Regions from separate parts of the Streptomyces sp. NPDC058741 genome, predicted to be linked through region 1. Evidence: riboswitches for the same ligand, from Rfam matches in the RefSeq annotation. Region 1 holds a riboswitch; the other holds the start of a gene.
What was found. A riboswitch is a leader RNA that binds a small molecule or an ion and turns the genes downstream of it on or off. The one in region 1 is predicted to bind glycine.

Region 1 (15,330 bases):
TCCGGCCGCGGCCGTGCCGCTCGCGCTCACCTTTACCGCCCCTTCGTACAACGCCTCGACCGTGACCTAGCTTAAGCCCGCCCGCCGGCTCGGGACTCTTTCCCGCTCGCCGGGTGCCGGATCGTTGCCCTACCGCTGGTAGAAGGGGCGGACCCGGTCGCGCATCCATTCCCCCACCGGGTCCTCCGCGACGTCCAGCAGGACCAGGTTGACCGGCCAGGGGGCCGGTGCCCTGGTGACGGCCCGGGTGAGGGCCTCCAGGGGCAGGGCCCGCAGGTCACCCTCCCACTGGGAGAGTTCCACGCCCACGAACATCACGGGGTCGGCCGTCTCGATCGCGGCGAGGCAGCGGCGGGCGGTGAGGACCACGCCGGTCGCCTCGAACTCGGTGGAGGCGGCGGCGAGGAAGTCGACCGGGTCGTCCTGCCAGTCCGGCTCGAGGAGACGGACGCGGCCGCCGCTCGCGGGACCGTCCAGCGGGGTGCGGCCGGCCCGGCACAGCTCGGCGACTGCGGGCGGCGGCAGGGGTACGCCGACCACGCCGCCGGGGTTGACGACGATGCCCGCGTGCGGGGGCAGTCCGCGGGCGAACTCCACGGCGGGGGCGATGGTGTACGACATGTGGGAGCCGACGACCTGCCGGAACTGCTCCTCGGAGCTGAACACCGGCACGAACGCCTGGCCGTCGATCTCGATGCCGGGGAGGTCGAGGGGGCCGCTGCGCGGGCCGCCGCCGCTGGGCAGCGGCACCCAGACGAAGCTCCGCCCGAGCACCTCGACGATCCGCCCCCCGGCCGCCGGCCCGGCACCGAGCGAGGCCGAGAGCACCTCCTCCAGCTCGTTGCCGGGCCACCCGCCGTGCGGGTGGGTCTGTGTCTGCGCCGGGAAGTCCGCGGAGAAGTCCGCCGGGAAGTCCATCTGCCTACCGCCCTGCCTGGAACCACTGCTGAGGCTAAGAAGGCTAACGGCTCGTGGCCCTCGGGGCTTCGTCCGTGTGCCGGGAGTCCGGCGGTCGGGTGGGGGCTGGGGCTGACGGTGGGGTTCGGGCGGGTGGGCGAGAGGGGGGCGTGGCCCCTCTCGCCGTGCCCCCCTCTCGCCCTCGCCCCTCCCCCTTCCCCCGCGCGATCGCTCAGCCCACGAAGCCGATGCCGCGCAACGTGTCCGCCGCCGCGCGGTCGGCCAGGACGGCCGAGGCGCAGCCGGGGGGCAGGTCGCCTCGTTCCACCGAGCGGAGCAGGCGGGTGGTGGCCGCGCGGTGGCGGAGGAAGGCGTAGCGGGAGACGCCCCGTCCGCGGTCGCGCTGGCCTGCCAGGGCCTCCTGGGGGGTGACGTCCAGGAGGAGCAGGTGCAGGGTGCCGCCCCGGCGCCGGGCCTCGCGCGCGAGCCAGCGGCGGACCCAGGCCTGGTGGCCGCAGTCGTGGACGACGACGCCCTCGCCGGTGCGCAGGGCGCGGCGCAGCCCGGCGTAGTGGGCGAGGCGGACCAGCGGGCGGTAGACCGCGTAGGGGAGGAAGCCCGGCATACGGCGCTCCCAGCGGTCGCGGGTGTCCTGGGAGTCGACGCGCCGGCCCGGCACCGTGCGGCGCATCAGCGTGGACTTGCCGGAGCCGGGCAGACCCGTGACCACGACGAGGTCGCGGGGGCCGAACAGCAGCGCGTGCGGGCCGCGGCCGGCGCGCTCGCGCAGATCGCGGACGACGGGCGCCGGCACCGGGCCGCACGCGGCCCGGGCCGGGACCGCCGGCTGCTCGGGCAGCGCGATGCCCGTGGTCGTGGCGTACGCCGTGGTCCTGTTCACCGTGAACGTCCTCCCCTGAGGCCAGGTACGGAGACCCATCCCCGCCGAGTGTAAAAAGAAGGTAATGCCACAGGCCTCTCATTTCCTTACTGGTCCTGCAACAGGGCTGCTACAGATCACGGGCCCGGCGGGCGGGACGCTGTGCTCTTCCTGGGAAAGGTCCCCCTGCCGCGTGGGAAGGATGCGTGCAATGATGTGCGCGCCAACTGCATACCGGCCGTTTGAATCCGCGCGGGAGAGTCCCCAGCACCGCTGACGCTGGGGCGCCGAAGGAGCAAGTCCCTCCCTTGAATCTCTCAGGCCCCGTTACCGCGCGGGCGAGGCACATCTGAAAAGCGGGCCCTCCCCTGCCCCGGCAGGCCGGCTCCACCCAAGGTGCAAGCCATGGACCGGCAAGGTCATGGCGAACCTCTCAGGTTCCGATGACAGATGGGGAGGAACGACCTCGCCCTCCCCCACGCCCGGCTCCGCCCGCGCGTGAGGGACCCCCATGTGCCCTGGGAGACGACCGACTGTGAGCAGTACAGGAGAACTCCGTCACACCGCGCTCGATGCCCTGCATCGCTCGCTCGGCGCGACGATGACCGACTTCGCCGGCTGGGACATGCCCCTGCGCTACGGCTCCGAGCGCGACGAGCACACCGCCGTGCGCACGAAGGCCGGCCTCTTCGACCTCTCCCACATGGGCGAGATCACCGTCACCGGCCCGCAGGCCGCCGCCCTGCTCGACCACGCGCTGGTGGGCGACATCGGCGGCGTGAAGCCGGGCCGCGCCCGCTACACCATGATCTGCCGCGCCGACGGCGGCATCCTGGACGACCTGATCGTCTACCGGCTGGGCGAGACCGAGTACATGGTCGTCGCCAACGCCTCCAACGCCCAGGTCGTCCTGGACGCGCTGACCGAGCGCGCCGCCGGCTTGGACGCCGAGGTCCGCGACGACCGGGACGCCTACGCGCTGCTCGCCGTCCAGGGCCCCCAGTCCCCCGGCATCCTGAAGTCCCTCACCGACGCCGACCTCGACGGCCTGAAGTACTACGCCGGACTGCCCGGCACGGTCGCGGGCGTCCCGGCGCTGATCGCCCGGACCGGCTACACCGGCGAGGACGGCTTCGAGCTGTTCGTGAAGCCGGAGCACGCGGTCGAGCTGTGGCAGGCGCTGACCGAGGCGGGCGAGGGCGCCGGCCTGGTCCCGTGCGGGCTGTCCTGCCGCGACACGCTGCGCCTGGAGGCGGGGATGCCGCTGTACGGGCACGAACTGACCACCTCCCTGACGCCCTTCGACGCCGGTCTCGGCCGTGTGGTGAAGTTCGAGAAGGAGGGCGACTTCGTCGGGCGCGAGGCGCTCGCGGAGGCCGCCGCCCGGGCCGGGCAGAACCCGCCGCGCGTACTGGTCGGCCTGGTCGCCGAGGGCCGCCGGGTCCCGCGGGCCGGGTACGCGGTCGTCGCCGGCGGCGAGGTGATCGGCGAGGTCACCTCCGGCGCACCCTCCCCCACGCTGGGCAAGCCCATCGCCATGGCCTACGTCGACGCCGCACACGCCGCCCCCGGCACGAGCGGTGTGGGCGTGGACATCCGGGGCAGCCACGAGCCGTACCAGGTCGTGGCGCTGCCGTTCTACAAGCGCCAGAAGTAGACACTGGCCGGGAGGCCGCGGCTACGGCCTCGCCCCCGCCCCGTCGTCCCAGCTCACCAGCAGTCCCCCTTTTCACAGCACTCCCGCGCGTACAGGAGAATCCAGGCCATGAGCAACCCCCAGCAGCTGCGTTACAGCAAGGAGCACGAGTGGCTGTCGGCCGCAGAGGACGGCGTCTCGACGGTCGGCATCACGGAGCACGCGGCCAACGCGCTCGGCGACGTGGTCTTCGTCCAGCTCCCCGAGGTGGGCGACACCGTCGCCGCGGGCGAGACCTGCGGCGAACTGGAGTCGACCAAGTCGGTGTCCGACCTGTACTCCCCGGTCTCCGGTGAGGTCACCGAGGTCAACGAGGACGTCGTCAACGACCCGTCGCTGGTGAACTCGGCGGCCTTCGAGGGCGGCTGGCTGTTCAAGGTGCGCGTCACCGACGAGCCGGGCGACCTGCTCTCGGCCGACGAGTACACCGCGTTCGCCGCCGGCTGAGGAGTCGTAGCCGTATGTCCGTCCTGAACACACCCCTGCACGAGCTCGACCCGGCCGTCGCCGCCGCGGTCGACGCCGAGCTGCACCGCCAGCAGTCCACGCTGGAGATGATCGCCTCGGAGAACTTCGCCCCGGTCGCCGTCATGGAGGCGCAGGGCTCGGTCCTCACCAACAAGTACGCCGAGGGCTACCCCGGCCGCCGCTACTACGGCGGTTGCGAGCACGTCGACGTGGTCGAGCAGATCGCGATCGACCGCATCAAGGAGCTGTTCGGCGCCGAGCACGCCAACGTGCAGCCGCACTCGGGCGCCCAGGCCAACGCGGCCGCGATGTTCGCGCTGCTCAAGCCGGGCGACACCATCATGGGTCTGAACCTCGCCCACGGCGGGCACCTGACCCACGGCATGAAGATCAACTTCTCCGGCAAGCTCTACGACGTCGTCGCCTACCACGTGGGCGAGGACGGCCGGGTCGACATGGCCGAGGTCGAACGGCTGGCCAAGGAGTCCAGGCCGAAGCTGATCGTCGCCGGCTGGTCGGCGTACCCGCGGCAGCTGGACTTCGCGGAGTTCCGCCGGATCGCGGACGAGGTCGGCGCGTACCTGATGGTCGACATGGCGCACTTCGCCGGTCTCGTGGCCGCCGGGCTGCACCCCAACCCGGTGCCGCACGCGCACGTGGTCACCACCACGACCCACAAGACCCTGGGCGGCCCGCGCGGCGGCGTGATCCTCTCCACGGCCGAACTGGCCAAGAAGATCAACTCCGCCGTCTTCCCCGGTCAGCAGGGCGGTCCGCTGGAGCATGTGATCGCCGCCAAGGCCGTCGCCTTCAAGGTCGCCGCCTCGGAGGACTTCAAGGAGCGCCAGCGCCGTACGCTGGAGGGCGCCCGCATCCTGGCCGAGCGCCTGGTGAAGGACGACGTGCGGGCCGTGGGCGTGGACGTCCTGTCCGGCGGCACGGACGTGCACCTGGTCCTGGTCGACCTGCGCCACTCGGAGCTGGACGGGCAGCAGGCCGAGGACCGCCTCCACGAGGTGGGCATCACCGTCAACCGGAACGCGATCCCGAACGACCCGCGCCCGCCGATGGTGACGTCCGGCCTGCGGATCGGCACGCCGGCCCTGGCCACCCGCGGGTTCGGGGCGGACGACTTCGCGGAGGTCGCGGACGTCATCGCCGAGGCGCTGAAGCCGTCGTACGAGGCGGAGGCCCTCAGGGCCCGGGTGAAGGCCCTGGCCGACCAGCACCCGCTGTACGCGGTTCTGGACAAGTAGAGAAACCTCTCCGGTGCCGCGCCCGCCACAAGCGGCCGCGGCACCCTGCCCCTCCGCACCACCCCCGTAGTCAGGAGTCCCCCCGTGGCCATCTCGGTCTTCGACCTGTTCTCGATCGGCATCGGCCCGTCCAGCTCCCACACCGTCGGCCCGATGCGCGCGGCCGGCCTGTTCGTCCGGCGGCTGCGCAACGAGGAGCTCCTGGAATCCGTCGCCTCGGTCCGCGCGGAGCTGTACGGCTCGCTCGGCGCGACCGGCCACGGCCACGGCACGCCCAAGGCGGTGCTGCTCGGCCTGGAGGGGGACTCGCCGCGCACGGTGGACGTGGAGACCGCCGACGAGCGCGTGGAGGCCATCAAGGCCGGCGGCCGTCTGAACCTGCTCGGGGAGCACGAGGTCGCGTTCTCCTTCGACGACGACATGGTCCTGCACCGCCGCAAGGCCCTGCCGTACCACGCCAACGGCATGACCCTGTGGGCGTACGACGCCTGGGGCACGGAGCTGCTGACGAAGACGTACTACTCGGTCGGCGGCGGGTTCGTCGTCGACGAGGACGCGGTCGGCGCTGACCGCATCAAGCTCGACGACACCGTGCTGAAGTACCCCTTCCGCACCGGCGACGAGCTGCTGCGCCTCACCGAGGAGACCGGCCTGTCCATCTCCGCGCTGATGCTGGAGAACGAGCGGGCCTGGCGCACCGAGGAGGAGATCCGCGCGGGCCTGCTGGAGATCTGGCGGGTGATGCAGGCGTGCGTGGCGCGCGGCATGTCCCGCGAGGGCATCCTGCCGGGCGGCCTGAAGGTGCGCCGCCGGGCCGCCAACACCGCGCGCAAGCTCCGCTCCGAGGGCGCCCCGCAGGCCCTCGCCATGGAGTGGATCACCCTCTACGCCATGGCCGTGAACGAGGAGAACGCCGCCGGGGGCCGGGTCGTCACCGCCCCGACGAACGGCGCGGCCGGCATCATCCCGGCGGTTCTGCACTACTACATGAACTTCGTGCCCGGCGCCGACGAGGAGGGCGTGGTCCGCTTCCTGCTCGCCGCGGGCGCGATCGGCATGCTCTTCAAGGAGAACGCCTCCATCTCCGGCGCCGAGGTCGGCTGCCAGGGCGAGGTCGGCTCCGCCTGCTCCATGGCCGCGGGCGCCCTGGCCGAGGTCCTCGGCGGCTCGCCCGAGCAGGTCGAGAACGCCGCCGAGATCGGCATGGAGCACAACCTCGGCCTGACCTGCGACCCGGTCGGCGGCCTGGTCCAGATCCCCTGCATCGAGCGCAACGGCATGGCCGCGGTCAAGGCGGTCACCGCCGCCCGCATGGCGATGCGCGGCGACGGCTCCCACAAGGTGTCCCTGGACAAGGTCATCAAGACGATGAAGGACACCGGCGCGGACATGTCGGTGAAGTACAAGGAGACGGCGCGGGGCGGGCTGGCGGTGAACATCATCGAGTGCTGAGCCCGCCGAGGCCTCTCACCGTGCGGCACGGCACAACCGAGGGGCGAGACCGAGCACCTCTCCCTGGACGGGGCGAGGCCCCCTGTGCCGCCGGCGCGCCCGCTTCCCCGGTCACCACCTCCGCGTCCTGAATCCGCCCGCCGTTCACGAGCGCCGGGCGCCCGCCACCGCGCGCCCGGCGTGGAGCCAGCCGTCACGGGGCATCACAACATCCCCGGATCCGGCGGAACCTCCGCGGAAGCCGACTCCCCCTCCCCCACCCGCACTTCAGGGAGACCCCCATGCTGCGCGGCATCGACGTGAGCGCCTACCAGAGCTCCTCCTACGACACCGACGGCCTCTCCTTCGTCTTCGTGAAGGCGACCGAGGGCCGCTCCTACGTCAACCCCAGACTGGCGGCCCAGACCAAGCGGGCCAGAGAGGCCGGGCTGGTCGTCGGCTTCTACCACTTCCTGTGGCCGGGCAACCTCACCGCCCAGGCCGAGTACTTCGTCGGCAAGACCCCGGACCGGCCGGGCGACATCCTCGCCGTCGACTGGGAGACCACGGGCAGCGGGACGCACGCGAGCAACGCGGAGAAGGACCGTTTCATCCGGAGGCTGAAGGACCTGCGGCCGGACAACCGGGTGGTGCTCTACTGCAACCGGCACTTCTGGCTGAACATCGACACGAGCTCCCACGCGGGCGACGGCCTGTGGATCGCCGACTACGTCTCCGCCGGCGAGCCCCGGATCAAGGCGAAGTGGCGCTTCCACCAGTACACCGACGACCCGGTGGACAAGAACGTGGCCGCCTTCGGGTGCGAGGCGGCGCTGCGCAGGTGGGCCGAGGGCGCCTGAGCGCCGGACGGCTCAGCCGCTGAAGTCCGCCGTGCGCTCCGGCGACGCCTGCGCCAGGGCCTGCGTGACCTCCTCGACACCGCCGCGCAGACCGTAGACCGGGGTGCCGGGCTGCTGGCGCCAGGAGTCGTCGAGGCCGCCCGCGTCCACCGTGTCGAAGCCGAGTTCCTCGATGAGGTCCCGGACCTTCCGCTTGGCCGCGTCGTCGTCGCCGGCCACCGGCAGGGCCATGCGGTCGGGGGCGCCGGCCGGGCGCGGGCGGTCCAGGATGTCCTGGGCGAAGGTGCCGTTGAAGGCCTTGACGACGGGGTGGCCGAGCTGCCGTTCGGTCCAGCGGCTCTCGGTGAGGCCGTCGTCCTCGATGCCGTCGATCCTGCCGTCCCGCTGGCGGGGGTAGTAGTTCCCGGTGTCGATGACCGCGACACCGTCCGCCGCGCCGTCGAGCACGCCGGACGGCAGCTCCGGGACCGCCTTCAGCGGGATGGTCACCACGACCACCTCCGCGCCCCGGGCGGCCTCCCCGACCGGTACGGGCGTCGCCCCGGTCTCCTCCGCCAGGGCCGTGAGCGTGTGCGGTCCCCTGGAGTTGGCGACGGACACGTCATGGCCGAGGGCGGTGAGCCGCCGGGTCAGGTTGCCGCCGATGTTGCCCGCTCCGATGATGCCGATCTTCATGTCCTCGCCTCGCTCTTCGGAAGATGAACAGGCCTCGTGGAGCCTTATGACGTGCATCAACCTCACGGGCGGGCGCGCTATTCCGGTTCGCGCCGGACACGGCGAGGGGCCCGGTCCGCCGTGTGACAGGCCGGGACCCTCGCTTCGGGCACCGCGCACGGCGCCTACTTGTTCAGGTAGGCCCAGAACTCGTCGAAGCTCAGCTGCTTGTCGCCGTCCAGGTCGCGGGCCTTGATGACGACCTCGGCGACCGACTCGGTGACGTTCCAGTCGCCCGACTGCGCCAGGGCGGTCTTGAACTCGGCAGCGGTGATGTAGCCGTCACCGTCCGTATCGATCCGCTCGAACTGCTTGCGCGCTTCCTCGATGTCCGCCACCGATCCGCCCCTCTTCTCGTGCAGTGCGTCCCTTTGACGCAGGTCTGACGGAGGTCAGATTAGCCGCCCGCCGGAACCCGCGGCGCGGCGACCACCCCGGGCTCACCCCGGTCAGGATCTCCAGGGCGGCGGAGCGACGATCCGGGCCGGCTGGGCGTTGCTGACGATGCAGCCGGCGCGGCGCGCGCAGTCCCCGCCGTCCCCCGACGATGGCATAGGGGGAGGAGATCACGGCGCCTCCTTGGCGATCTGGCCGTGCTGGTGACGAGTTCGCGCCGGATGCCGCGGACGTGCGGGTCGGTCCGCACGGCGGGCGGGGCGACTCAGACCCGCTCCCCCGAGGCGGTGCGGGCCGTCCAGCCGCAGAAGGCGGGGCCGTGGTCGGCGACGATCAGGGTGCCGCGCATGGCCTTCCCCCTGTGTCCGGTCGGCCGGGGAGCAAAGCGGGTCGCCTGCGCGCACGTCCCGCACGAGGCGGTGCGGCTCAGATCAGCCTCCTGTCACGCAGGTCCTCGATGACGCGTTCGTTCAACGTCGGATATCGCTGGCGTGGAGGTCGGTGACGGCGATGGCCGCGCTCTCCAGGGCCTGGCGGATCGCGGTCTCGAGCGCCTGTTTGGGGACGGAGACGAGCGTGACCCCGCTGAGGGCCTCCGCCTCCCGCGCCACGAGGGGTTCGCTCCCTTCGAGCACCTGCCGGCAGCTCCCGGGTGCCCAGCACAGCGCTTGTTCGATCTTGGCGTAGCCGGCGTCCCGCACCGGCTGGGCGCGTTCGGTCCGCTTCCACGTGTCCTTGCTGATCCCCGCTTTGCGCGCCGCGGTTCGATGCCCAGGCCCAGTTCCTGCCGGCGCCGGCGAACGCGTGCGGACAGGCGATCACACGTCTGCCTGGACACCCGGCAGGCCGGGTACGTGCAACTCGCCACCGGCCTGCGCGACGGCGTCCCCGTCCACCTCGTCGCACACGGGGGTCCCCCTGCTGCCGCACCGCGCGTTCGCCGCCGCCGTGCAGCCGCACCTGCTGCGGGGGCGCGTCTACGACCTGTCCCGGCCGCTCGCCGAGCGGAGCGGCCGAGGCCGGTGCCGGCACTTCGAGGGGGAGCGCACCAGGGACGGCGTTCCCCTGCCGGCCCGGCGGGACCGCTGCGAGCGTCGCACCCTGAACAGCGTCGTCCGCCGCGCGGGGCCTCTCACCCCGGCAGAGGAGGCGCCCCGAGTCAGGCCCGGGTCAGCGGAAGACGCCGGTGTGGCCGAGGGAGTAGCGGCCGGGCTGCGGGTAGACCGCGAGGCCGTGCGGGCCGCTGCCGACGGGGATGCGGGCGAGCTGGGTACCGGTGCGGGTGTCGATGGCGTACACCTCGGCGTCGTAGCGGCCGGACAGCCACAGCACCTTGCCGTCGGCGGAGACGCCGCCCATGTCGGGGCTGCCGCCGTCGGGCAGCTTCCACTTCCCGGTCAGCCTGTCCCGGGTGAAGTCGAAGACGGAGATCGTGCCCTCGCCGCGGTTGGACACGTACATCTCGCGGGAGTCGCGGCTGACGTAGAGGCCGTGGCAGCCCTTGCCGGTGGGCATCAGGGTGGGCTCGGCGAAGGTGTCGCCGTCCAGGACCCACATGCCGTGGGCCATCATGTCGGCGATGTAGAACTTCTTGCCGTCGGGCGAGACCTTCACGTCCTGCGGCATGGCGCCCTCGAACGGCAGCCGCTGCTGTCCGACGACCTTCATCTTCTCGGTGTCCACCTTGAGCAGTTCGCCGCTGAACTCGCAGGAGACGATGAAGTAGCGGCCGTCCAGGGAGAAGTCGGCGTGGTTGACGCCGTAGCAGGAGACCGGGACCGTCTTCTTGATCTTCATGGTGTGCGGGTCGCGGAAGACCAGTTCGCGGTCGAGGGAGGCCATCACGACGGCGTACCTGCCGTTGGGCGTGAAGTAGAGGTTGTACGGGTCGTGGACCTCGACCGCCTTGCCGGCCCTGCCGGTCCTCGGGTCGATCGGGGTGAGGGAGTGGCCGCGGTTGTTGTTGACCCAGAGCGTCTTCAGGTCCCAGGAGGGCACGACGTGCTGCGGCTGGCGGCCCACGCGGATCGTCTCGACGATCTCGTAGGTCTTCGGGTCGATGACGGAGACGGTGTCGGACTCGGTGTTGGGGACGTAGACCCGGGAGGGGAAGTCCTTGACCACCGGGGACAGCTTGTTCGGGCGGTCGGCCGCGTAGACGTCCTCGGGGTCGAGGACGGGCGGCATGCCGGGCAGGCCGTCGACGGGCTTCTTCTCGGGCGGGGCGGGGACGGCGGCCTCGGTGCCGCGCGGCCGGGAGGTCCGCTCCTCGCCCGGGGTGCCGCAGGCGGCGAGGACGGCGAGGGCGGCACCAGCGACGAGGGTGCTCTTGAGGAGGTGACGGTGCATCGCTCCATTTAAGGTGCGCTTTACCGGAACATGGGCTATTCGTCCGTTCGGCGGCCGGGTGCGCCGGCACGGGGCGCCGGGCCGGGGGCTCAGCGCTCGGCGACCCGCATCTCGAACCAGGTGGTCTTGCCCCGGGGCAGCAGGTCGACGCCCCAGCGGTCGGCGAGCGTGTCGACGAGGAACAGGCCGCGGCCGCTGACGTCCAGCGGCCGCACGGGCATCAGGCACGGCAGCCCCCGGGAGGGGTCCCGGACCTCGACGCGCATCGAGCCGCGGCGCCGGTGCAGGCGCAGCCCGAAGACGCGGGCGCCGGTGTGGCGCACGGCGTTGCCGACGAGCTCGGAGACGAGCAGGACCGCGTCCTCGGTGGTCTTGGGGGTGAGGCCCCAGTGGCGCAGCACCACGATCTGGGTCAGGCGCCGGGCGGTGGCGGCGGACTCGGGGCGGGACGGCAGTGCAACCTCTGCCTCCGCCGGATTGCCGTACAAATCCAGTGCTCTGTACGCGTGTTCGTCCTCGACGGTCGGCGACCAGCGCGCCGCGGCCGCATGAGCGTGGCCCCGCGGCTGTCCCGTACCCTCCAGCCCCGCCATGCCCCCCATCATGGCCGTCCGCAGTGCCCGAGGGGGCCGTTCCCACTGAATACGCCCCTGCCGGGGGACCGCGCACGTCCTGTCGTCCGTCATGTGCCGAGGGCACTTCGGGACGCCCCGATCCCGGTCCGACCTGCTGGAACGACCATTCCGCGGCAATCGACCGGATCCCCCGGCCCGACGGGCTCAAGGTCACCTTACGGCTCCCCTCATCCGCTCCTACGGGGGACCCGCATCCGGACGCCGCGTCAATCGCCAGGCCCGCTCGGCGTCTTCCGGGGCGGGGTCAGAGGAACTTCGCCTTGCCCGGCCCCTCCTCGACGAAGCTGCGCATCCCGCGCTCGCGGTCCTCGGTGGCGAACAGGCCCGCGAACCAGGTGCGTTCGATGGCGAGGCCGGTGTCGATGTCGGCCTCCAGGCCCGTGTCGATCGACTCCTTGGCGGCGCGCAGCGCGAGGGCCGGGCCCGGCGCCAGCTTCGACGCCCAGGCGTGCGCCTGCGCGTACACCTCGTCGGCGGGCACGACCCGGTCCACCAGGCCGATCTCCCTGGCCTCGTCGGCCTTCACCATCCGGCCGGTGAAGATGAGGTCCTTGGCCTTGGACGGGCCGACCAGGCGGGCCAGGCGCTGGGTGCCGCCCGCGCCGGGGATCAGCCCGAGCAGGATCTCCGGCTGGCCGAGCTTGGCGTTCTCCCCGGCGATGCGGAAGTCGGCGCACAGGGCGAGTTCGCAGCCACCGCCCAGCGCGTAGCCCGTCACGGCCGCGACGACCGGCTTGGGGATCCGGGCGACGGCCGTGAAGGAGTCCTGCAGGGCGCGGGCGCGCAGGACCATGGCGGTGTGGTCCATCGCCTGCATCTCCTTGATGTCCGCGCCGGCCGCGAACACCTTCTCGCCGCCGTAGACCACCACGGCCCGCACGTCCTCGCGGCCCGCGGCCTCCTCGGCGAGTTCCTTCAGCCGGTCCTGCGTGGCGATGTCCAGCGCGTTCATGGGCGGGCGGTCGAGACGGAGGGTGCCGACGCCTTCAGCGACTTCGAGAGAGACGGTCATACGCAGCAGGTTAACGGGGACTAACGGCTCGGGCCCCGGTGCGCTGCGTCACACCGGGGCCCATCACGTCAGCCTGGGAGCAGGCGGGGAGCTACTTCTTCCACTTCTCCCACGACATGTTCCAGCCGTTGAGTCCGTTGTCCGGGTCGACGGTCCGGTCCTCGGAGTTCTTGACGACCACCACGTCGCCGACCATCGAGTGGTCGAAGAACCACGCGGCCGGCACCTTCTTGTCCCAGCCGCCGCGCACGTCGCGCAGGCCGACGCAGCCGTGGCTGGCGTTGTACTCGCCGAAGGCGCCGCCCGCCCAGTAGTTGCCGTGCAGGAAGGTGCCGGAGGTGGTGAGGCGGACGGCGTGCGGGACGTCCTTGATGTCGTACTCGCCGCCGTAGCCCACCGTGTCGCCGTTCATACGGGTGACCTCGAGCATCTCGCTGATGACCATCTGGCCGTTCCAGGTCTCCATGCCGGGCTTGCCGGTGGTGACCGGGATGGTCTTGACCGTCCTGCCGTCCCGCGTGACCTTCATCGTGAGCTTCTTGGCGTCGACGACGGAGACCTGGTTGCGGCCGATGGTGAAGTCGATCTCCTTGTCCTGCTCGCCGTAGACGCCGGGGCGTCCCTCGACGCCGTCGAGGTTGAGGTGGACGGTCACCTTGGTGCCGGGCTTCCAGTACTTCTCGGGACGGAAGTCGAGGCGGTCGTTGCCGAACCAGTGGCCCTCGACCTCGACGGCCGGCTCCGTCGTGATGCGGACGGCCCTCTCGACCTCGTCCGGGCTGGTGATGCCCCGCGAGAAGCGGAGCGAGAACGGCATGCCCACGCCGACCTCGGAGCCGTCCTCGGGGGTGAAGGTGCCGGTGAAGGTGTTCTTCGGGGTCAGCGTGGTGAAGCCGGAGTCCTCGGCCGCCGTGCGGCCCTCGGAGTCCTTGGCGACCGCGTGGACCGTGTACTTCGTGGCACCGGCGAGGTGGGTGGACGGCGTCCAGGTGGCGCCGTCGCCGGATATCCTCCCGGCGACCTTCCTGCCGTCGGAGTCCTTGACCTCGACCTCGGTCAGCCTGCCCTTGGTGGCGGAGACCTTCAGCGCTCCGCTGGTGTCGACCGACGTGGCGCCGTCCTTCGGCGCGACGGCGACGACCGCCTCGGACTGCCCGCTCCGCGCGGCGTCCGCGGCCCCGCCCTTGCCGCCGTCCGCTCCGGCACCGGATCCGGTGTCCCCGCCGCCGCACGCCGTGACGGCGAACAGCAACGCGCCGACGGCCGGCGCGAGCCATGCGTTCCTGCGTCCAACCGACGTCGCCGATATCGGTCGCCCGTTCACGTCGATGTACCCCTCCCCAGGCCTGGCCAGGCCCACTCCCCGGCGCGTTTCCCCAGCGCACCGGCGAATAGTAACCACGGGCGACCCGGCCCCGGCGGCCCGCGAATGTCACCGTTCGGTCCCAACGAACGCCGGGTCAACCCGCCGCGCGGCCGGTTCACTTCACCGCGCTGCCCGCCTTCCACGCATTCCAGCCCATATTCCATCCTCCGAGTCCGTTGTCGGGAGCGACCCTTTTGTCGTTGCTGTTGACGACCTCCACGACGTCCCCGACGAGGCTGCGGTCGAAGAACCAGCCGGCCGGGGTGGCCGGGCCGCCGCCCTTCACGTCGCGCAGCCCGATGCAGCCGTGACTGACGTTGGTGCGGCCGAAGACGCTGGCGTGGGCCCAGTAGTTGCCGTGCAGGAAGGTGCCGGAGTCGGTGAGGCGCATGGCGTGCGGGACGTCGGCGATGTCGTACTCGCCCTTGCCGTCGCGTTTCTTGAAGCCGACCGTGGCCCCGTTCATCCGCGTGACCTCGAGCATCTCGGTCACCACCATCTTCCCGTTGTACGTGGTGGTCTTCGGGGCTCCCGCGGTGACGGGCACGGTGGCGAGCGGCTCGCCGTCGCGCCTGACCTCCATGGAGTGCGCGGCGGCGTCGACCACGGAGATCTGGCTGCGGCCGATGGTGAAGGAGAACGTCTTGTGCTGCAGGCCGTAGACGCCCGGCGCTCCCCTCACGTCCCGCAGCCGCAGGTCGACGGTGACCCTGGTACCGGGTTTCCAGTAGTGCTCGGGGCGGAAGTCCAGCCGCGTCCGGCCGAACCAGTGGGGGCGGATCTCGACGGGTGGGCGGGCGGTGACCCGTACCGCGCGTTCGACGGCCGCCCGGTCGGTGATCCTCCGGTTGAACTCCAGGGAGACGATCATGCCGGTGCCGACCGTGGCGCGGTTCTCGGGCGTGACGTAGCCGATGAATCGCTCCTCGGGGACGTACGTGGTGAAGGTGGTGTGCCGGGCGGAGCGGCGGCCGTCGCCGTCCACGGCCACCGCGTCGACCGTGTACTCGGCGCCGAGCGCCAGCCGCTTCTCCTCGGGCTCCCAGGTCAGGCGGTCGGCGGAGAGGCGCCCGGGGACGGGGGTCTCCTGCGCGTCCTGCGACCGGACGACCCTCACCGACTCCAGCCGGCCGTCGGGCACACGCACCCGCAGCCTCCCGCCGGGGCGCACACCCCTGCTGCCGTCCCCGGGCGAGATCTCGATGGCGTCCTCGGGCGCCGGGGGCGCGCCGAAGAGCCCGGCGATCCCGCCCGCGTCGTCCGAGGTACAGCCCGTGGCCCCGGCCAGGAGCCCTGCCCATGTCACTACGGCGGCCAGCGCGGCCCTCGCGCGCCGTGCGCGCCCTTGTACGTGCCTCACGAGGTGCCCA
Region 2 (15,330 bases), on a different contig from region 1:
GCCGAGGAGGCTCGGAGGCAGACGATCGAGAAGGAGAGGCAACTCGGCATCCTGGCGGGCACGGTGGCCGCGCAGGGGCCCGGCATCACCATGACGATCGAGGACACGAAGGGGACGGTCGAGTCGGACATGCTGCTCGACGCGATCCAGGAGCTGCGGGCGGCGGGCGCCGAAGCGATCCAGGTGAACGGCGTGCGGGTGGTCGCCGGCACCTATCTCACGGACCCGGGCAAAGGCGTGAGCGTCGACGGGAACAAGATCAACGCGCCCTACCGTTTCAAGGTCATCGGCCAGCCGCAGGACCTCGAGCCGGCGCTCAACATCCCCGGAGGCGTGGTGCAGACTCTCGAGAAGGAACACGCCAGCGTGGTGATCGAGCGGTCGACCAAGATCGTCGTGGACGCCTTGCGAGCAGCGAAGCGGCCTGACTACGCTCGGTCGTCCTCGCAGTGAGCGGGGGGTGCATGGGCGACGTCCGGCGAGGGCATGAGGTTGCGGGGGGTCGGCGCACCGAATGGGTGGTGCGTGGTGGAAACTGTCTGGTGCAGACGGACGTTGTCAGGATGTCCGGGTCCGCCAGAGTGTTCAGTCAGGGTTCGTCCTGCCCCACGGGCGGGTCTGTTTCGGTCAAGGGGAATCGCCCGTGAAGTTGTTTGCGAAGTTGTTCGGCAAGAGCGCGCGAGAGGGCGGCGACAACGCCACCGCTCGTCATCGCGCACAGCCTGACGCGGAAGGCCAGCGGCCGCTCTTCCGCGACCAGGTCGGAGGCCCCGGTGGTGACGTCTCCGGAGGTCAGGGCGCACCGTCGGTTGACCCTGCACAGCCCGGCGGCATAGCTTTCGGTCAACCGTCAGCCTCGGGTGCGGGTGGGCTCTCCGACCCGTACGCGTCCCATGCCCCTGGTGGGCAGCCGCCGCAGGAGGATCCGATGTCGGCTCTGGTGTGTACGAGGTGCGGTAACCGCAACGCGGAGAACAGCCGCTTCTGCTCCAACTGCGGCGCGCCGCTGCGTCCGGGGGCGACCCCGGAGCGTCCGTCCGAGACGACCTCCACGATCTCCATCTCCGGTCTCGAGGCCTACGACAGCGAGACCACCGGCCAGACGCCGATGCCGACGCTGTCCCCCGAGGCGCAGGCCGCCGTGGACGCGCTCCCGCTGGGCTCCGCGCTCCTGGTGGTGCGCCGCGGGCCGAACTCCGGCAGCCGCTTCCTGCTGGACGGCGACCTGACCACGGCCGGGCGTCATCCGCAGAGCGACATCTTCCTGGACGACGTGACGGTCTCCCGGCGGCACGTGGAGTTCCGCCGCGGTCAGGACGGTTCGTTCACGGTGGCCGACGTGGGCAGCCTGAACGGCACGTACGTGAACCGCGAGCGGATCGACCAGGTCGCCCTGAACAACGGCGACGAGGTCCAGATCGGCAAGTACCGGCTGGTCTTCCACGCGAGCCAGCGGGGTTACTGACCCGGATTCCGTCCGGACAGGCCCCGGCGAAGGTCCATCCGTCAGGGAAGGTCCATGCTGCGAACACCGAGCGGCGGTGCCGGACACGGCACCGCCGCCACGGACAGGCTGATGAGCATCGGCACCGTGCTCAACGTGCTGCGCGACGAGTTCCCCGAAGTGACCATCTCCAAGATCCGATTCCTGGAGTCGGAAGGGCTCATCGAGCCGCAGCGGACTCCCTCGGGGTACCGCAAGTTCAGCGCGCACGACGTCGAGCGGCTCGGTCACGTCCTGCGGATGCAGCGGGACCACTACCTGCCGCTGAAGGTGATCCGGGAGCATCTGGAGGCCATGGAGCGCGGTGAGGCGGCCCCGCTGCCCGCTGTGGCCCGTCAGCGCGACGGGGAGGCCGTCGCCGAGCCCTCCGAGGGTCCCGTGGCCGCCAGGATCGGTCGTGCGCAGCTGCTGGCCGCAGCCGGCGTCGGGGAGGCCGAGCTCGCGGAGTGGGAGTCGTACGGGCTCGTCACTCCTCTGGAGGACGGGGCGTTCGACGCCAGTGTGGTCACCGTGGCGGCGCTGGTCACCGAGCTGGGGCGGTTCGGGATCGAGCCGCGTCATCTGCGGATGGTGAAGGCCGCCGCCGACCGTGAGGCCGGTCTGGTGGACCAGGTGGTGGCCCCGCTGAAGCGGCACCGGAACCCGCAGACCAGGGCGCATGCGCAGGACCGCGCGAAGGAGCTGGCGGGGCTGACGCTGAAGCTCCACGCGGCGCTGGTGCAGACGGCGCTGGGAGTGCGTCTGCCCTGAGGGGAGCGGGGCGAGAGGGGCCGGATCAGGCGCCCGATCCCTGCTCGACTACCCAAACGTCCCGAGCACGGCCTAGGGTTGCTGTGTGAACGAGCTCGATGTCGTAGGTGTCCGGGTGGAAATGCCCTCCAACCAACCGATCGTGCTGCTGCGTGAAGTGGGAGGCGACCGCTACCTCCCGATCTGGATCGGACCGGGGGAGGCGACGGCGATCGCCTTCGCCCAGCAGGGCATGGCTCCCGCGCGGCCGCTGACCCACGACCTGTTCAAGGACGTGCTGGAGGCCGTGGGCCAGGAGCTCACGGAAGTGCGCATCACTGACCTGCGGGAGGGCGTCTTCTACGCGGAACTGGTCTTCGCCAGCGGTGCCGAGGTGAGCGCCCGCCCGTCCGACGCCATAGCGCTCGCCCTGCGCACCGGGACGCCGATCTACGGCAGTGACACGGTGCTCGACGACGCCGGTATCGCGATCCCGGACGAGCAGGAGGACGAGGTGGAGAAGTTCCGTGAGTTCCTCGACCAGATCTCCCCGGAGGACTTCGGCTCCAGCAGCCAGTGAGCTCCGGCCGGACCGGACGGCGTAGGAGGCGCAGGTCGGTGACGCCCGGGGGCGGCTCGGCGGACGAGGCGGTCCGCGGCGGGCCCTCCTTGCGTGCGGAGGGGGGCAGGTGCCGGAGGTGAGTGAAAGCGTCTCACGGCCCACGCCGAACGCATTCGGCTAGCCTTTCCCCGCGGTGGGGCACGGGAAACCACTCTTAGGGTGATTATCACCCGGCGTGGCGAGTGTGGCGATCGTTGACGCACCCCTGGTGACTGCCTACCGTCGAGAAGGCAGGTCAAGGACGGAGGTCGGCGTGAGAAGCAGCGGCGGCGGTACGGCTGGGGGTGGCCCCGAGCGCAGTCTCAGGGCGAGCGGTCCGTACCCTCCCACCGGCTCACGGCTCCGCTCGAGCGGGGGAGGATGTGCCCGGCCCGACGGTGCGGCCGATCACGCTCCGCAGCGACCCACGGCGGTGCCGAGCAGCGGAGGGACGACGTCCATGGCGTCCGAGCAGATCGGCTATCGCGGCCCCACGGCGTGTGCGGCCGCCGGCATCACGTACCGCCAGCTGGACTACTGGGCCCGCACCGGGCTCGTCGAGCCGAGCGTGCGCCCCGCCTACGGATCGGGGACGCAGCGGCTCTACAGCTTCCGCGACGTCGTCGTCCTGAAGATCGTCAAGCGGTTCCTCGACACCGGGGTGTCGCTGCAGAACATCCGCACGGCCGTCCAGCACCTTCGGGAGCGCGGGTTCAGCGACCTGGAGCGGATGACGTTGATGAGCGACGGCGCAACGGTCCACGAGTGCACGTCGCCGGACGAGGTCCACGCCCTGCTCCAAGGGGGCCAGGGGGTGTTCGGGATCGCCGTGGGCGTGGTGTGGCGGGACGTGGAGAGCGCGTTGTCGCAGCTGCACGGGGAGCGGATCGACACCGGCGAGACTCTGGTCGGGCCCAACCCGGCGGACGAGCTCGCGCGGCGGCGGAACCGGGCCGTCTGAGGCGGGGCCCGGGCGGTGTGCCCGGCCGCAGGGACGTTTCCTCGTCGGGGTGCGCGGGGCTCTCCGGACGGGGTGAGCGGGAGCGGTCGGGGTGGCCGCCGGGACGTTGTCAGTGGCGTAGGGCAGCATCGGAGTCGTGAGAACCGCGCCCACGATCCTGCATCTCGACATGGATGCCTTCTTCGCCTCGGTGGAGCAGGCGTCCAAACCGAGTCTGCGCGGGAAGGCCGTGGTCGTGGGGGGCCTCGGACCACGGGGTGTGGTGGCCACGGCGTCGTACGAGGCGCGGGTGTTCGGAGTGCACTCGGCGATGCCCGTGGGCCAGGCCCGGCGGCTCGCCCCCCATGCCGCGTACCTGGTGCCGCGCTTCCAGCTCTACAAGTCGATCAGCGAGCGGGTGATGGAGCTGTTGCGGGCGCTGTCGCCCCTGGTGGAGCCCTTGAGCCTGGACGAGGCGTTCGTGGACCTGGAGGCCGGGGGAGAGGCCTGGGACGAGGCGTCGGCGCGACGGGTCGGGGTGCGGCTGCGCGCGGACATACGGGAGGCCACGGGGCTCACGGGGTCGGTGGGGCTGGCCGCGTCCAAGATGCTCGCCAAGATCGCCTCGGAGCAGGCCAAACCCGACGGGCTGGTGGTGATCGAGCCGGGGACCGAGCGGGCGATGCTCGGGCCGATGTCGGTGCGGACGCTGCCGGGCGTCGGCCCGGCGACGGGCGACCATCTGCGGCGGGCCGGGATCACCACGGTCGAGGAGATCGTCGAGGCGGGCGAGGACGAGCTGGTGCGACTGCTGGGGAAGGCGCACGGGCACGGGCTGTACGCCATGGCGCTGGCGCGGGACGACCGGCCCGTGGTGGCGGAGCGCGAGGCGAAGTCCGTGTCGGTCGAGGACACCTACGACGTGGACATCCATGACCGGCTGCGGGTCGGGCTGGAGGTGCAGCGGCTCGCCGACCGGTGCGTGCGCAGGCTGCGCGGGGCGGGGCTGTCGGGGCGGACCATCGTGCTGAAGGTGCGGCGCTACGACTTCTCGACGCTCACCCGCTCCGAGACCCTGCGCGGACCGACCGACGACCCCGCGGTGATCCGTGAGGCGGCCGCCCGGCTGCTGGACTCGGTGGACACGACGGGCGGGGTGCGGCTGCTCGGCGTGGGCGTCAGCGGCCTCGCCGACTACACGCAGGAGGACCTGTTCGCGCAGGCGGCGGGGGAGCGTAGCGTCGCCGCGGGGCCCGTCGAGGAACACGCCGTGGAGCCGGCCGGGGAGCAGCCGGCCCTCGCCGAGCGGCGCTGGCCCTCCGGGCACGATGTGCGGCACGACGAGTTCGGGCACGGGTGGGTGCAGGGGAGTGGCCTGGGGAGGGTCACCGTCCGGTTCGAGACGCCCGGCTCGCGGCCCGGGCGGGTGCGGACCTTCCGGGTCGACGACCCGGCGCTGGAGCCGGCGGATCCGCTGCCGCTGGTGTTACGAAGACCCGGGGAGGGCGGCGCCGCCGGCTCCGCGGGGGCGGAGGCGGCGCGGGACGAGGCGCCGGGTCCGTCTTCCGGGGTGGGCGGGGACCTGTCGTCCGGCGCCCTCGCCGTAGACGTCCGCGGTCCGGCCGGGGGCGGCCACAGGGCTCAGGTCGTCGTTTCGTCCCGGTCCGCCAGCCTGCCGAAGTCACGGTCCGGGAGCGGGGGAGGGGCGGCGACGTCGAGGCCGTAGTGGTGGTAGAGCTGGAGCTCCTGCTCGGGGGAGAGGTGGCGGCCCACGCCGAAGTCGGGGGCGTCCTTGATCAGGGCCCGTTCGAAGGGGACGTGCAGGGCGCCGTCGATCAGTTCGCTGGGCTCCAGGGGGACGAACGCGTCCCGGCTGAACAGGCCGGTCCGTATCGCCGCCCACTCCGGCTCGCCGGTGGCGTCGTCGAGGTAGACCTCGTCGATGGTGCCGATCCTGGTTCCGTTGCGGTCGAATGCCTTGCGGCCGATCAGGTTGCGCGGATCGATCTCGGTACGCACGGGTCCTCCACGTGGTCGCACTCATCCGTATCCCCTACAAAACGGCACAATGGAGGAGGCGGCCACTCGAAGGTCCGTGCGGGGCCCTCGCTGGTACGCTGGCAGCGGCCGCTGACCCCGTGCGGGAGAGTCCTCCGGACATCACCGGAGGCGCCGAAGGAGCAAATCCTCCCCGGAATCTCTCAGGCACACGTACCGCACGGACGAGGTCACTCTGGAAAGCAGGGCGGGTGTCGACGGCTTCCGCTCTCACCGACGGTGAAAGCCGGAGGCCTTCGGGCGATCCGGTGAAGCTCTCAGGTCGAGATGACAGAGGGGGAGGCCGTTCGGGTACCCGCGCCGTGGTGCCCCTCGAAGGTCGTGTCAGACCAGGAGGCCTCCGCAATGACCGCCCATCGCATTCCGCTCTCCGAGCTCGAAGAAGCAATCCCCTTCGAGCAGCGCCACATCGGCCCCGATCACGAGGCCCGCGCCAAGATGCTCGCGCAGGTCGGCTACGGCTCGCTGGACGAGCTGACGGCCGCCGCGGTCCCGGCCGTGATCAAGAGCGCCGAAGCGCTCGGCCTCCCGGGGGCCCGCAGCGAGGCCGAGGTGCTCGACGAGCTGCGCTCCCTGGCCGACCGCAACCAGGTCCTCGGCTCCATGATCGGGCTCGGCTACTACGGCACGTTCACCCCGCCCGTCATCCTGCGCAACGTCATGGAGAACCCGTCCTGGTACACGGCCTACACGCCCTACCAGCCGGAGATCTCCCAGGGGCGCCTGGAAGCCCTGCTGAACTTCCAGACCGTGGTCGCCGACCTCACCGGACTGCCGACGTCCGGCGCCTCCCTGCTCGACGAGGGCACCGCCGCCGCCGAGGCCATGGCGCTGTCGCGGCGCATGGGCAAGAACAAGAAGGGTCTGTTCCTGGTCGACGCGGACGCGCTGCCGCAGACCATCGCCGTGATCCGGACGCGGGCCGAGCCGACCGGTGTGGAGGTCGTCGTCGCCGACCTCGGCGACGGCATTCCGGCGGAGATCGCCGAGCGTGAGATCAACGGCGTGCTGATCCAGTACCCGGGCGCCTCCGGGGCCGTCCGCGACATCAAGCCCGTCATCGACCAGGCGCACGAGTTCGGCGCGCTCGTCACCGTCGCCGCCGACCTGCTCGCCCTGACGCTGCTGAAGTCGCCCGGTGAGCTCGGCGCGGACATCGCCGTCGGGACGACGCAGCGGTTCGGTGTGCCGATGGGCTTCGGCGGTCCGCACGCGGGCTACCTGGCGGTCCAGGAGAAGATGGCGCGGAGCCTGCCCGGGCGACTCGTGGGCGTCTCCGTGGACGCCGACGGCAACAAGGCCTACCGGCTCGCCCTGCAGACGCGTGAGCAGCACATCCGCCGCGAGAAGGCGACCAGCAACATCTGCACCGCGCAGGTGCTGCTCGCCGTCATGGCCGGCATGTACGCCGTGTACCACGGGCCGGAGGGCCTCAAGGGCATCGCGCGGCGCACCCACCGCTACGCCACGGTCCTCGCCGCCGGGCTCGCCGGCGGCGGGGTCGAGGTCGTGCACGGCTCCTACTTCGACACCCTGACCGTGCGCGTCGCGGGCCGGGCCGCCGAGATCGTGGCCGCGGCCCGGGACAACGGGGTCAACCTGCGCCTGGTCGACGCCGACCACGTCTCGATCGCCTGCGACGAGACCACCACCCGGGCCCAGCTGCGGGCCGTGTGGGCCGCCTTCGGCGTCGAGGGCGTCGTCGAGGCGCTGGACGCGGCCGCCGAGGACGGCCTCCCGGCCGCTCTGCTGCGCACCGACGAGTACCTGACCCACCCTGTCTTCCACCAGTACCGTTCCGAGACGGCCATGCTGCGCTACCTGCGCCGGCTGGCCGACCGCGACTACGCACTCGACCGCGGCATGATCCCGCTGGGCTCCTGCACCATGAAGCTCAACGCGACCACGGAGATGGAGCCGGTCACCTGGCCCGAGTTCGGGCAACTGCACCCCTTCGCGCCCGCCGAGCAGGCGGCCGGCTACCTCACGCTCATCCGTGAGCTGGAGGACCGCCTCGCCGAGGTCACCGGCTACGACAAGGTCTCCCTCCAGCCGAACGCCGGGTCGCAGGGCGAGCTGGCCGGTCTCCTCGCCGTGCGCGGCTACCACCGGGCCAACGGCGACGAGCAGCGGACCGTGTGCCTCATCCCGTCCTCCGCGCACGGCACCAACGCCGCCAGCGCCGTGATGGCCGGCATGAAGGTCGTCGTCGTGAAGACCGCCGACGACGGCGAGATCGACGTCGACGACCTGCGGGCGAAGATCGAGCAGCACCGGGACCAGCTCGCCGTGCTGATGATCACCTACCCGTCCACGCACGGCGTGTTCGAGGAGCACGTCTCCGAGATCTGCGCGCAGGTGCACGAGGCGGGCGGCCAGGTCTACGTCGACGGCGCCAACCTCAACGCGCTCGTGGGGCTCGCCAAGCCGGGTCACTTCGGCGGTGACGTCTCGCACCTGAACCTGCACAAGACCTTCTGCATCCCGCACGGCGGCGGCGGCCCGGGCGTCGGCCCGGTGGCGGTGCGCGAGCACCTCGCGCCGTACCTGCCGAACCACCCGCTGCAGCCCGAGGCCGGGCCGGAGACGGGCGTGGGTCCCATCTCCGCGGCGCCCTGGGGCTCCGCGGGCATCCTGCCCATCTCCTGGGCGTACGTCCGGCTCATGGGCAGTGAAGGGCTGAAGCGTGCCACCCAGGTGGCCGTGCTGAGCGCCAACTACATCGCCAAGCGCCTGGAGCCGCACTACCCCGTGCTCTACACCGGCCCCGGCGGCCTCGTCGCGCACGAGTGCATCATCGACCTGCGCCCGCTGACCAAGGCGACCGGCGTGAGCGTCGACGACGTCGCCAAGCGGCTGATCGACTACGGCTTCCACGCGCCGACGATGTCGTTCCCGGTGGCCGGCACGCTGATGATCGAGCCGACCGAGTCCGAGGACCTGACCGAGCTCGACCGGTTCTGCGAGGCGATGATCGCCATCCGCGCGGAGATCGAGAAGGTCGGCTCCGGCGAGTGGCCCGCCGAGGACAACCCGCTGCGCGGCGCCCCGCACACCGCGGGCGCGCTCGCGGGGGAGTGGGAGCACGCCTACAGCCGTGAGGAGGCCGTCTTCCCGGCCGGCGTCTCCGTCGCCGACAAGTACTGGCCGCCGGTGCGCCGCATCGACCAGGCCTTCGGCGACCGGAACCTGGTCTGCTCGTGCCCGCCGCTGGACGCGTACGAGGACTGATCGACCGAGCTGGTCACAGCGAGGGGCTCCGCGACGCGGGGCCCCTCTCCGTCGTGCGGGGGGTGCCTGTTGAGTCGGCACGGAGCCCCGGGTTCGACGTCGTCGGGCGTGCGGGGTTCGCGGAAAGTTCCGTCGCTGAGCATGGCGAACAGGACGCTGACGCGGTGGCGGGCGAGGCGGAGGAGGACCTGGGTGTGGGTCTCGCCGCGGGCTCGGCACGTGTCGTAGTAGGTGCGCGAGGCGGGGCGTGGAGCGCGGTGAACGCGGACAGGAACATCGCGCGTTTGAGCCGCCGGTTCCCGGTTCTGGGGGCGTGTTCGCCGTGGATCGAGGTCCCGGACGACTTGGTCGCCGATGCGAGGCCGACGTAGGAGGCCAGGTGGGCGGCGCTCGGGAAAGAGCTGCCGCCGCCGACGGTGACCAGGAGAACCGCGGCGGTCCTGACGCCGATGCCGGGCATCGAGGTCAGGACCTGGGAAAGAGGGTGAGCCTCCAGCGGTTCGTTGCTCTGGGTTTCCAGGGCCCGGCGTTGTTCGTGGACGGCCGCGAGTGAGACGGTCAGGGGCGGGATGACGATGTCGAGGGTTCCGGTGCCGGGGACGACGACGGTCTGCTCTTCGAGTGCGTCGAAGACGGCCCCGAGGCCGGCGGCCCTCTTGCAGGACTCCGAAACACAACGGCGGGATCGCAGGGCAGCTCCGCATACCGGAGCCCGGCGATGGACACGAAGTCGCCGGCCGTGACGCAGTCGAACCGGTACGGTCCGGTGGCCTGCGCTGAATCGTGTTCCGTCGCTCATGGTCCACGGTGACGGTCGCCGAAAACGCGTCGGGGCCGGTGCGCAGTGTGTGCCTCCGGCCCCTCATGTCTGCGGGCGGGGTCCCGGCCCGCCCGGCGGCCGTCAGGCGGCCGTCATCACCTGGCTGCCCGCGAGCGGACGGTGCGGGGCGATGACCCGGCCGTCCGGCAGGAGCTCACCGGTGTCCTCGAAGAGCACCACGCCGTTGCACAGCAGGCTCCACCCCTGCTCCGGATGGTGCGCCACGAGGCGGGCGGAGTCCCGGTCGGCGGAGTCGGCGGACGGACACGGTGTCTGGTGCTGGCACATGGGTGGGATCTTTCGCTCTGTCGTGATGGACTAGGTGACCGGGCTGGTCGAGTCGGTCGTCGTGTGTGTTCCGCGGCTGGAAGTGTCGTTCATGGCCGCCCCCGTGTGATAAGTCGTCGGAACCCAGTGTTGCCCCACGGGCGTCGTTCCGCAGGGATTTCGCAGCACCGCTTCTCACAGGTTCATGACGCATCACCCGCGCGGGCGGTTCATCCCAACTGCACTGTCCCTTCGGGTGGTTCGCAGTGGCCGGATGGGGCTAGTCCGGTCGGGTCGGCGGCGGTTCGAGGCTCGTGCGAGCCGTTCGGTGCTCGTAAGAGCGGTCGCCGGGCGGAAATGGGCGGATCCCGCCTGCCGGCTGGCGGCGACGGGATCCGTGAACGAGGGTGGCCCGCTGTGTCAGGCGGGGGAGTCGAGCAGCCGGGTCGGGGTCGCCCGGTGGGTCAGCACCGGGAGCAGTTCGGCGACGCGGTGCGGACGGTGGGACGCGATGCCGGGAGGCGCCGGGGCCAGCGGGACGAGCAGGTCGGTGGCGGCGGGATGGCCGGTGCCGCCGTCCGCGGTGCAGTCCTCGTGGAGCCAGAGCGTCAGCATGTACAGGCCCGGCACCGACAGCAGCCGGGGCTGGTACGCCTGCGGCATCGTCTCGGCCAGGCGCAGGGCGCGTTCGGTGGAGGGGATGTACGGCCCCTCGAAGAAGTGGGAGAAGGCCCAGCCGTCGGGCGTGAGCATGGTGTCCGCCGCGGCCACGGCGCGCTCCCCGCTGCGGATCACGAAACGCCACCCGGCCAGGTGCGTCGCCGCCACCCCCTCGGGCGTGACCTGGTCGAGGAGGTGCACCGGCAGCGGGAGCTCGGGTGTGGTGGGCCCCTGTGCGCGCAGCAGGGAGGGAGTTCGGGCCTCGCGCACCGCGGTGGGGGAGGAGAGCGCGGTCAGGACGGAACGAAGTGCGGGCGCGGGAGCCTGGGGGACGTGCAGCGGCATGGTGGGTCGCCTCTCATTCGAAGGCACGGTGGCGCGAGGGCGGGGCGGACGGCGCTGTCAGCTCGCGAAGGGAGGCAGCGGGGCGGGGACCGGGGTCTGAACGAGAGGGGGGCGGGGTCCACCGAACGTCGCGTCGGCGGCCGGACCCATCGACCGTGGGCGCCAACCTGCTGCCTTCTCGCGGAGTTTATACGACACGGGTTCAGACTGTGTTTCCGCTAGCTGTTTCCGGTGAGTAGAACAAGAGTATATTCGGTCGGTGATACGCGAATGTCATCCCGATTCCGGACGGTGGGTCGCGGCGATGACCTCGGTGGATGTCCGCGGACCGGTCGGCCTATTCTCGTCGGCGTTTTTCACGAGTTCGCCGGGTTCGATAGCGGAGCCACGCGTCATGCCGGATGAATGTGCCATCGGTCACACGAGACCAGCGTAGCGGCGGACAGGCCCGTCCGGGGACGTTATCGATCGCTTTCCCTGGGCATCCTCCACCTGACCGGGACCCGGCCACCGGGTCTTCGGCCGGCACCATCCGAGGAGGGACGCTTCCATGGGCGAGAAGGTCGTGGCAGGCGGGTTCGACCTGTCCGATCGCCAGCGCTACCGCGACAAGCTGCGTCAGTGTCTGACGGGCTTGGAGCGACTCCTGGCGGAGAAGCGGTTCGACCGCCCGAAGAACCTCATGGGCCTGGAGATCGAATTGAATCTCGCAGGCTCCGACGGCATGCCGAAAATGTTGAACGGGCAAGTCCTCGAACGCATCGCGAGTCGCGATTTCCAAACAGAACTCGCCATGTTCAACCTGGAAGTGAACATTCCGCCACACCGGCTGGGGGGCCGGGTATTCGACCGGCTCGCCGAGGAACTCCGTACGTCACTGGCATATGCTGACCGAAAAGCCGGAGAGGTCGACGCGGGAATCGTGATGATCGGCATTCTGCCGACCCTCGACCGTGACGACCTGGTCTCGTCGAACCTCTCGGACGTCGACCGCTACACCCTCCTCAACGACCAGATCGTGGCCGCCCGCGGCGAGGAGTTCACCCTCGACATCGAGGGCGTGGAGCACTTGAGCTGCACCTCGAAGTCCATCGTCCCGGAGGCCGCCTGCACCTCCGTGCAACTGCACCTGCAGGTCACCCCGGGCCGGTTCGCCGACGTGTGGAACGCGGCCCAGGCGGTCGCCGCCGCGCAGATCGCCGTCGGCGCCAACTCGCCCTTCCTGTTCGGCCGCGAGCTCTGGCGCGAGTCGAGGCCCCCGCTCTTCCAGCAGTCCACCGACACCCGCCCGCCCGAACTGCAGGCCCAGGGCGTCCGCCCGCGCACCTGGTTCGGCGAGCGCTGGGTGGACTCGGCGTACGACCTCTTCGAGGAGAACCTGCGCTACTACCCGGCCCTGCTGCCGATCTGCGACGGCGAGGACCCACTGGAGGTGATCGACCGGGGCGGCACCCCCTCCCTCGCGGAACTCGTCCTGCACAACGGCACGATCTACCGCTGGAACCGCCCGGTGTACGGCGTCGCCGACGGCGTCCCGCACCTGCGCGTGGAGAACCGCGTCCTGCCCGCCGGGCCCACCGTGCTCGACGTCGTCGCCAACGCGGCGTTCTACTACGGACTCGTCCGCGCCCTGGCCGAGGAGAGCCGGCCGGTGTGGACCCGGCTGCCGTTCGAGGCGGCCGCCGCCAACTTCGACGCCGCGTGCAAGGACGGCATCGACGCCCGCTTCACCTGGCCCCGGCGCGGCCGGTTCAGCGGCACCGCCGAGGTCGACGCGGTCAGCCTGGTCCGCGACGAGCTGCTGCCGCTCGCCGAGGCGGGGCTGGACGCCTGGGGCATCGAGCCGGCCGACCGCGACCTGTACCTGGGCGTGATCGAGGAACGCTGCCGGCGCCGGGTGAACGGGGCGAGCTGGCAGGTCGCGACCTTCCACCAGGCCCTCGACACCGGACTCTCCCGCGAGGAGGCCCTGGCCGCCACGACCCGGCGCTACCGCACGCTGATGCACAAGGGGGACCCGGTGCACACCTGGCCGGTGGGACCGACGGAGCCGCTGCCGCCGCTCAGCTGACGCGCCCGCGGGCCAGTGCCACGCTGCCGCCATACTGATCCGACAGGCCGGTGAAGAGGAGGCAGGTGTGCAGGCGGAGGCGAGCCCGGTGGGCGATTCCATTCCCCAGCAGGGGCTCTCACGGCGGATGCTCCGCGACGAGACACTGCTCGTCCTCGCGCTGTCGCTCGGGGCGAGCGGAGTATCCGCGCTGATCAGCTTCATCGGCTCGGTCACCAGACCGGGCGGGCTCAAGGACCAGGCGGCCACGATGAACGCCTCGGCCGCGCCCGGCCGGCCCTGGCTCGACCTGGCCTGGCAGCTCTTCGGGATCACCACGGCCCTCGTGCCCGTCGCCCTCGTCGCGCACTTCCTGCTGCGCGAGGGCGCGAGCCTGCGCACGATCGGCTTCGACCGCACCCGCCCCTGGCCCGACCTCGGCCGCGGCGCGGCGATCGCCGCGGTCGTCGGCAGCACCGGCATCGCCTTCTACCTGGCGGCCCGCGGCCTCGGCTTCAACCTCACGGTGGTGCCCGAGGCGCTGCCGGAGGTGTGGTGGAAGTACCCCGTGCTGATCCTCTCCGCGATCCAGAACGCGGTGCTGGAGGAGGTCATCGTCGTCGGCTACCTGCTGCGCCGCCTCGGCCAGCTGGGCTGGAGCCCGACGGCCGCGCTGGCGGGCAGCTCCGTGCTGCGCGGCTCCTACCACCTCTACCAGGGCATCGGCGGCTTCGTCGGCAACCTGGTGATGGGCGTCGTCTTCGTCTGGCTCTACCGCCGCTGGGGCCGCGTCGGCCCCCTGGTGGTGGCCCACTCGCTGCTCGACATCGGGGCGTTCGTGGGATACGGGCTCCTGGCGGGCAAGGTGGGCTGGCTGCCGACGGCGTGACGCGCCGGAGCACCGCACCGGGGGCGTACGACGGTGCCGTACGCCCCTTCGTCCGGCTGCCGTCCGTATGCCTCAGGCGAGCAGCTCGCCGTCGATGACGGTGACCGCCCTGCCGGACAGCAGGGTGCGGTCCCCGCGCAGCTCCGTGCGGACGCGGCCGGAGCGGGGCGAGGCCTGGAGGCCGGTGAGGACGGCGCGTCCCAGGCGCTCGGACCAGAACGGGGCGAGCGCGGTGTGGGCGCTGCCCGTCACCGGGTCCTCGTCGATTCCGACGTTCGGGAAGAAGCAGCGCGAGACGAAGTCGTAACCCCGGGACGGATCCTGCGCGCGGGCCGTGGCGATGACGCCGCGGTCGGAGTGGGCGGCGAGGGCCCTGAAGTCGGGGCGGAGGCCGTGCACCGTCCTCTCGTCGGCCACCTCCACGAGCAGGTCGCCGACCTGGGGCCCGGTGTAGCGGACGGTGAGCGGCTCGGCGCCCAGGGCGTGGGCGAGGCCGCCGGGCGGATCGACCGGGGTGAGCGGGGCCGTGGGGAAGTCCAGCGTCAGGGAGCCGTCGTCCCGCCCCGTCGCGACGAGGACGCCGCTGAGGGTGGCGAACCGCACCGGGCCCTCGTGAGCGCCGGTGTGGCGCAGGACGTGGGCCGTGGCCAGGGTCGCGTGGCCGCACATCGCGACTTCGGTGACGGGGGTGAACCAGCGCAACGCCCAGTCGGCCTCGCCGCCCTCGGGGAGGGGGTGGGCGAAGGCCGTCTCGGCGTGGTTGACCTCGATGGCGACGTCGCGCAGCCAGGTGTCGTCCGGGAAGGCGTCCGTGTCGGGCAGGAGCAGGACTCCCGCCGGGTTTCCGGAGAAGGGGCGATCGGTGAAGGTGTCGACGATTCGGATCCGCATGCCCCGACGCTAGAGGCACCGCGAAGCCGGGGACTTAAAGGTCGATCGGCGAGTCCTGGCCCGGATCGCCGGGCCGGGCCACAGCGCGCGGCAGTCGGCAGGGCCTTGTCGGACCCGCTCTTCCGATATATCGTTGAGTTATCGACGACAGATCACGGAATGGAGAGTGGTGGCGATGCGCAGCCACGGTTTCGAACACGGACACGGCGGACCGCGGCACGGCCGGGGCGGTTTCGAGAGCCTGCGTGCCGCCTTCGGCCCCTTCGGCCCGGGCGGCCCCGGTGGCCCCGGCTGGGGAGGGCCCGGCGGCCCGGGCTTCGGGTCCGGCCCCTGGGGTGGCCGAGG

Region 2: another riboswitch for glycine. It lies ahead of gcvP (aminomethyl-transferring glycine dehydrogenase); the one in region 1 lies ahead of gcvT (glycine cleavage system aminomethyltransferase GcvT).

The regions. Positions count from the first base shown of each region.
Region 1 covers NZ_JBHYQH010000027.1:50,436-65,765, forward strand. The annotation lists gene ACFW6P_RS21485 (enhanced serine sensitivity protein SseB C-terminal domain-containing protein) at 1-30, opposite strand, end outside; gene ACFW6P_RS21490 (enhanced serine sensitivity protein SseB) at 130-918, opposite strand; gene ACFW6P_RS21495 (AAA family ATPase) at 1,130-1,798, opposite strand; glycine riboswitch at 2,021-2,120, shown strand; gene gcvT (glycine cleavage system aminomethyltransferase GcvT) at 2,289-3,434, shown strand; gene gcvH (glycine cleavage system protein GcvH) at 3,543-3,920, shown strand; gene glyA (serine hydroxymethyltransferase) at 3,935-5,197, shown strand; gene ACFW6P_RS21515 (L-serine ammonia-lyase) at 5,282-6,649, shown strand; gene ACFW6P_RS21520 (glycoside hydrolase family 25 protein) at 6,931-7,488, shown strand; gene ACFW6P_RS21525 (NADPH-dependent F420 reductase) at 7,501-8,163, opposite strand; gene ACFW6P_RS21530 (EF-hand domain-containing protein) at 8,328-8,540, opposite strand; gene ACFW6P_RS21535 (hypothetical protein) at 9,069-9,233, opposite strand; partial or broken gene ACFW6P_RS21540 (phiSA1p31-related protein) at 9,547-9,729, shown strand; gene ACFW6P_RS21545 (YncE family protein) at 9,769-10,947, opposite strand; gene ACFW6P_RS21550 (ATP-binding protein) at 11,037-11,540, opposite strand; gene ACFW6P_RS21555 (enoyl-CoA hydratase/isomerase family protein) at 11,827-12,594, opposite strand; gene ACFW6P_RS21560 (Ig-like domain-containing protein) at 12,686-13,918, opposite strand; gene ACFW6P_RS21565 (Ig-like domain-containing protein) at 14,076-15,320, opposite strand.
Region 2 covers NZ_JBHYQH010000012.1:5,246-20,575, forward strand. The annotation lists gene ACFW6P_RS12450 (DUF881 domain-containing protein) at 1-453, shown strand, start outside; gene ACFW6P_RS12455 (FHA domain-containing protein) at 515-1,465, shown strand; gene ACFW6P_RS12460 (MerR family transcriptional regulator) at 1,520-2,254, shown strand; gene ACFW6P_RS12465 (bifunctional nuclease family protein) at 2,340-2,813, shown strand; gene ACFW6P_RS12470 (MerR family transcriptional regulator) at 3,109-3,795, shown strand; gene ACFW6P_RS12475 (DNA polymerase IV) at 3,932-5,500, shown strand; gene ACFW6P_RS12480 (PRC-barrel domain-containing protein) at 5,416-5,793, opposite strand; glycine riboswitch at 5,906-6,001, shown strand; gene gcvP (aminomethyl-transferring glycine dehydrogenase) at 6,178-9,063, shown strand; partial or broken gene ACFW6P_RS12490 (transposase) at 9,168-9,697, opposite strand; gene ACFW6P_RS12495 (DUF5999 family protein) at 9,965-10,171, opposite strand; gene ACFW6P_RS12500 (hypothetical protein) at 10,571-11,155, opposite strand; gene ACFW6P_RS12505 (glutamate-cysteine ligase family protein) at 11,706-13,226, shown strand; gene ACFW6P_RS12510 (CPBP family intramembrane glutamic endopeptidase) at 13,294-14,094, shown strand; gene ACFW6P_RS12515 (PhzF family phenazine biosynthesis protein) at 14,167-14,985, opposite strand; gene ACFW6P_RS12520 (PadR family transcriptional regulator) at 15,161-15,330, shown strand, end outside.